Regions from separate parts of the Colwellia aquaemaris genome, predicted to be linked through region 2. Evidence: predicted binding sites of a transcription regulator. Region 2 holds the regulator's gene; the other holds the start of a gene.

Region 1 (3,481 bases), on a different contig from region 2:
CTTGTAGTTGAATACTGCTTAGCTTTAATACCACTAAATTTAGCCATTGAGTTGCTAAATATTCACCAGCTACACTACTAACAACAAAGGATTGCTGAACCACATGATTCAGCCCTTCCATTCGATGATACAAAATAAACTCAAGCGTTAAACAGGTATAATCACGTCGAATTAAAAAAACCTGTAACAGCTTTAATAGTTGCCTTATTGGCTGTAAAAGCGCATCCACATGAGTCATTTCATACAATAACTCAATACTATGCTCAAAGCTGTGTTTAGGCTGATAGAATGATAACGGTGTATTATGTTTACCTGTAAGTTGCATTAAGTAATCTATACAGTTTTTATCTAATCGTTTTGCTAACTCTTCTACTGGTAACGACTGCAGCTGAGCTAAAGTTTTAATGCCTAAGCGCTTTAACGTTTGCTTACTTTTATCGGCAATAAATAGTTCTTCAATGTCTAATGTCGCCATTTTTTCTGCGATGACACTTTTATCTGCCGTCAGCATGTTTGTACCTGAACAAGCAAGTAATTGCGCTGACATAGGGCTATAACCATAAGCAAATGCAGTATTAAGATTGAAAGGCTGAAGCACAGATTTTACCGCTGCCATATAGGTTTCTATGTGTTGATAAAGCTTTAGCATATTGCCAACTTTTAGTGCTAAACCCTGTGGTGGGAATAAAGCAATATTGGCAGTAACACTGTATAACTGCTCTGTAATATTGAATAGATGAGCCTCTTGCTCTTCATGCTGATATGGCAAAACTTGCAGCGTGTCCGTTAAAGATGCTGCCATAGCTAAGCCCATGCCCAACTGTATACCTTCAGCCTTCGCCCTTTCATTTAATTGCACAATGCAATTTTTTTTACTATCAACAATTACAATGGCTTGTTTATCATCCCCTTTCCCTCGCACAGGCTTTAATTGGCTAGCCTGCAAACAATCAAGCTGTAAAGATGGAAAATTTATGTATAACCACAACATTAATATTTTTTAACCATGAAAACGGCGATCAGTAACCGCTATTAATGCGCTCTAAATCGCTGATTTAATCTACTTTTACTTGAATAGCTAGGCCTTTGCTTAGTTGAGAGCGGTACCACCACATTGCTGATTTCATCATCACTACATTTAATCCCAGCATCAGCTTCAGCTAGACTCGGCCATTGCTTATGCATGTTGAGCAAAAAAGGCTTACAAGGCCAGCCACCTAATTGTTTTTTTATATGAACGGTTAGGCCTGTCTTTTGTGGTTGAAGTGCTAAAGATAAAGACACAGGTAAAGCCAAATCAACATTGTATGGCGCCCGAAAAATAATTTGTACTGCATCACCTGTAACAGCAGCTTGCTTTAAGCGCTTAATTTGATGCACAGCAAGAAATTGTTGCCATAGCAACACGGCAAAACAACAACCGCTTTTTAAGCATTGCTCTGCCGCCCACAGCGACTCTTCTGGCTTTTGAGAAGTAATTATTAAGACATTTTCAAGCGGTATGGCAGCTTTTAGCAACATTAAAGCATTTACTTGTGCTGGCGGCGCAATAAAAACAACCTGTCGACTATGCTGCTTTTGTGCTAGTTCAGTTTGTAATATATTTAAGAGATAAGGTAAGAAAAGTCTTAATTCACCAATACCATTTAATGTTTGTACTTCAATAACACCTTGTTTAGGCAAGCCGCCATTTAATTGCGTATTTAGCTCTTGATAGCCACTATCAACTGTTTCAACAACATTTTTTACTTGATCAGCACGCCAAACTTTACCTTGGCGGTGTAATTGTTTAAGCACTTTATTCATATTTGCCACACAACTATACTGTATTTTCATACAGTATAGTTGTGTGGTTATAAATTAACAACCTACAGAGGCAAAAAAGCCCATTAATAAATCAAAAAATAAAGTAACATATTGATAATAAATTAAACTTTTTAATGATAAAAAAAAAGCAGGCTACCTGCCTGCTTTAAATACTGATGTGCGACTTAAATGATTAATTATCTTGCTCGACGTTGGGCGACCGCCTGATCCAACTCTGATAATAAAGTCTCTGTATCTTGCCAACCAATACAAGCATCAGTGATACTTTGTCCATAAGTAGCCGCAATACCATTAACTAAGTCTTGACGGCCTTCAACTAAATGACTTTCCACCATCACACCGAAAATATTACTATTACCATCGCGCATTTGCTGACACACATCACGACAAACAAGCATTTGATTTTCAAACTTCTTACTGCTGTTAGCGTGGCTAAAGTCAATCATGATGTTAGTATTTAAGCCTGATTTATCTAACTGCTCAGTAACCGTTTTAACACTATCCGCGTCAAAGTTTGTCGTTTTACCACCACGCAAAATAATATGACAATCTTCATTTCCTGTGGTTTCTACAATCGCTGAATGACCGTATTTTGTGACTGATAAAAAATGATGTGACGCACTGGCAGCTCCTATAGCGTCAATAGCAACTTTAATGGTGCCATCAGTACCATTTTTAAAACCTACAGGACAAGACAAACCAGAAGCAAGTTCACGGTGTACTTGGCTTTCTGTGGTACGAGCACCAATCGCTCCCCAGCACATAAAGTCAGCCATGTATTGTGGTGTGATCATATCTAAAAACTCACCTGCGGTTGGCAAGCCTAAATTGTTTAAATCAAGCAATAACTTACGTCCAATACGCAGACCGTCATTCAATTTAAAACTATTATCCATATAAGGGTCATTAATCAACCCTTTCCAACCAACTGTAGTTCTTGGCTTTTCAAAATAGACTCGCATAACAATTTCTAGCGTGTCTTGGTATTTCTCTCGCAATTTAACTAAACGCTCACCATATTCCAACGCTGCCTTTGGATCATGTATAGAACATGGACCAATGACAACGAGTAAACGATCGTCTTGATTATTAAAAATTTTACTAATGGCTTGTCTGCCAGCAAAAACCGACTTTGTTGCTTGTTCTGATGAAGGAAATCGCTCAAGTAACGCGATTGGAGGTAAAAGTTCTTTGATTTTGTTAATACGAACGTCGTCGGTTTGATAAACCATAATGTTTTCTCTTTATACTGCGAATAATTTCTATTTAATATTTACGTCTAGACACCTAGATGATTAGTCCCGCAGTTAATTTATCAGTGTTCTGACGCTAATAGCAACATAAAATACGAAAAAAGCGGTATAATAGAATTATTCGACATCAAAGAAAGATAAATAAATTTATTCTATAGTGCTTTGGTCGTATTTTTATTAGACATATTTACAAAGGTTACCATTTCACATGATCAACTCTGCTATACCACTGATTGACTTACACCGTCATTTAGATGGAAATATTCGCCCAAAGACTATTTGGTCTTTAGCACAAGAACATAAGATCGCTTTACCTGAAACAAACTTTGAAGCTTTTGTTCCTCACGTTCAAATTCAAGAAAGTGAAAGTGATCTACTCGCTTTTCTTAGCAAACTCGACT
Region 2 (3,481 bases):
TTGTTGCTATAGCACTGCCTTTAAGCGCTGGAAATGCAGGTGGTAAACCTTGACCGCTGACTTGGTGACAAGCGGCACAATAAGCAGTGTAGGTTGTTTCACCTAACTGCATTAATTCATCCATAGAAACTGAGGCATTTAAAGACGCAGCTTCAGCAGCTGCCGCGTTCGCTTTCAATTGTTTTTGCTCTTCAATCCAAAGTGCATAATCTGCTTCAGATTTAACTTCAACAACAATTGGCATAAAGCCGTGGTCTTTACCACATAGCTCCGCACATTGGCCACGATACGTGCCCGGATTGTCAACTTTGGTCCATGCTTCATTAATAAAGCCAGGGTTTGCATCTTGCTTAACAGCAAATGCCGGCACCCACCATGCATGAATAACATCATCTGAGGTGATCACAAACCGAACTTTTTTATTGGTTGGGATAACTAAAGGTCGGTCAACTTCGAGTAAGTAATTTTCACCTTTTTCAGCAGAGCTGCCGTCAAGGTTTTCGTATTGCTCTCTAGGAGTCGAAAGTACTGAATAAAACTCAATATCTTGATCAAAATATTTATAATGCCACTTCCACTGTGAACCAGTAATTTGCACGGTTAAATCGGCGTCATCATTATTTTCCATTTCGATGAGCGTGTACGTTGCAGGCACTGCCATGGCGATTAGAATAACGACAGGTATTGCCGTCCAGAGAATTTCAATTTTTGTGCTTTCATGGAAGGTTGCTGGTTTAACCCCTTTTGATTTACGGTGGAATACCATAGACCAAAACATGGCACCAAATACCACAACACCAATAGCCGTACAGATGTAGAGCACCAACATATGTAAATCATATACGTCTCTACTAACGTCCGTAACACCTTTGGTCAAATTCAGCGGCATATCTGCCCAAACTGAACTAGATAACAAGCCCCCTAGCAACAGCAAACCTAGGTTACGTCTTTTCACTCGACATCTCCTTCACCCTTTAAGGCAAAAACAGCAGTTAATCTTTAATTTATTGTGATAAACCAGTGATTTTGCTCATACATTTATTATTATTTAAGCGGTGCAATTTTGAACAACCATCAATTGCGCCCTATTGTTATATTTGTACGTTTTCTAGACTAGAATTACTTAAAACTTGATCTGGGTCAATTTAAAATTTAAAAAGCATAAATAATAAAACCTAATAAATACAATAGAGTAATAACCCTAAATCGGGATTTTCGTGCATTTTTAAAGGCTTCAGAGGTATGTTTAATTTTTATTCAGCATGTGATCATCATACCGAAAATTTAATAAAAGCTCCTCACCAAAATCGTATAAAAAACAATCTACATGAGCGTTTCAGGAGTAAGAATGATAATTATTCTTAAAAAACAAACCTTAAAGAAAGGAAACAAACTTAAAGAAGGGAAAGTGCAGGTTTAAAATGTAAGCACCTTTAGAAACCTGCACAATAATAAAACAAAAGTTAACCTTGATAGTAGGAAATAAAAATAGAATTTACATCCAGTCAGCAGCGCGAATAACACCAACCGCAATACCTTCAACATTAAAATGTTGCGAGGTTAAATCAACTTCTATTGGTGAAAAATCTTCATTTTCAGCATGCAAATAAACAAGGTTACCTTCGCGTTTAAAGCGTTTAACTGTTACGTCTTCTTCGACCCGTGCAACAATCACTTGACCATTTTTTACATCGGTAGTTTGATGTACCGCCAACAAATCGCCATCCAAAATACCAATGTCTTTCATACTTTCGCCATTTACGCGTAGTAAATAATCGGCTGCTGGGTGAAATAAACTACCATCAATTTTGTAATGCTCTTCAACATGTTCTTGCGCAAGAATTGGTTCACCAGCAGCAACTCGGCCAATCAAAGGTAAACCTTCTTCTTCAGCAAACTCTTCTGCTAAACGAATACCGCGCGAAGTGCCTGGCAACATTTCTATATAGCCCTTTTTAGCAAGTGCCTTTAAGTGCTCTTCTGCGGCATTAGCCGACTTAAAGCCAAAAAATTCAGCAATTTCCGCACGTGTTGGTGGCATGCCGGTTTCAGAAATTTTTTCTCGGATCAGATCAAATATCTGTTGTTGTCTGGGTGTTAAAGGGCGCATATTTTTTCCTTAAGCAACGATTAGGCAGCCTGTATTTTTAAACAGTATCACTGTCATTGTATACAGGCTGTAAATAAACGCAAGTTATGATTTATTGTAATGTAATTACACTTTAATCAACTTTCATTTTCACTTTAATAAAAAATGGTAATTGATAATCTCCATAGTTAACGTTTAAGAACAAGTAATCAGTATGTTCAAAATCAAAGATAAAGTTATCTACTTGCAACTTCAACTGAATGCCTTCATCAGTACGTATCACCTCAGCTACGTCGAAAGTATTGCTGGTATTAGTGGTATCAAGAGACATTGCATCTACAAGACCGTGATCATCAGTAAAGGTTAAGTTTACTTGGGTTTCAACGCCCTCATGCACAACAATCTCTGCCGAAGTATCTAAAGATAAAGATGTTCTAGCGATAGCTTCAGAGAGTATTGTTACATTAGCCGTTTTAAGGACTTCAGAATTGTCGACTAATTTAGCACGGTAAATGATGCTCAGTGTTTGCTGGCCACTTACTCCTGGAGCGATAACTTCAAAGTGCTGCTTCGAATCACTAACTTTAACACCTTGAACACCCGAGGTACCCCAATACCACTCTTTAATCTGTTCATAATCTTCGGTTATCACATTAAAGTTAATGGCTTGCCCTTTCACTGCAACAAGTCGTGAAATGGTGTAATTCATTTCACTCAATGTTATATCATTTTTAATTTTTAATTCAGCGCTGACAGTTTTGCTAAGCTGCCCCATCGTGACTGTAAGTGACAATTGCCCACTCATATCAGATTCGACTCTAGGTGCCGAGATGCTTAAAGTTTTATTATTTGGTGTAAGTAAGTGCAATTCTTGATCAGACGTCCATTGCCACTGATATGAATCAATACTATGTGAACTTTCAATAGTAGGAGTAATCGATATAGTGCTATCTTCGGTTATTTCCATATTATTCGGTAGCGACACTTCCAAATTTTGTGAACTTTCAGCTGAAACATATACCTGACATTTGCTGGTAAATTGAATATTATTCTCAGTAATAGCGACAACACTAATTGGAAACTTAGTTAACTCAGTAACTATTGGCGCCGTAAACGTAGCAGACATCGTTGTAATATTATTCGTTGTAATAATTTCGGTCATAGCATCTGAAACCATTAAGGATGTTAAATCCCATTCTATAGAGTCTAACGCTACATTACTCGTTAAGCGCGCATTGAGCACAGTAGTATCACCCGATAACGTGTCAAACTGTTCTAACAGCTCAATATATACAAACGCTTCCTCATTATCATCCGCAGGTGTAATTGTCAGCTCTAGCGTTTTCTCACTACGATTATTATCACTATCCGTTGCGGATAAACTTAATAACA

What was found. Region 2 encodes LexA, which represses DNA repair genes until DNA is damaged. Its sites were predicted from a motif close to TACTGTATNNNNATACAGTA; they were not measured.
Region 1: the regulator LexA is predicted to act here: its motif matches at 1,823-1,842, upstream of imuA (translesion DNA synthesis-associated protein ImuA).

The regions. Positions count from the first base shown of each region.
Region 1 covers NZ_BAAJLV010000010.1:20,562-24,042, reverse strand. Annotated here, with positions in the region: gene AC27HL_RS18225 (Y-family DNA polymerase) at 1-991, opposite strand, end outside; gene imuA (translesion DNA synthesis-associated protein ImuA) at 1,033-1,806, opposite strand; gene aroG (3-deoxy-7-phosphoheptulonate synthase AroG) at 2,004-3,059, opposite strand; gene add (adenosine deaminase) at 3,289-3,481, shown strand, end outside.
Region 2 covers NZ_BAAJLV010000009.1:98,209-101,689, forward strand. Annotated here, with positions in the region: gene coxB (cytochrome c oxidase subunit II) at 1-955, opposite strand, end outside; gene lexA (transcriptional repressor LexA) at 1,496-2,110, opposite strand; gene AC27HL_RS18115 (Ig-like domain-containing protein) at 2,223-3,481, opposite strand, start outside.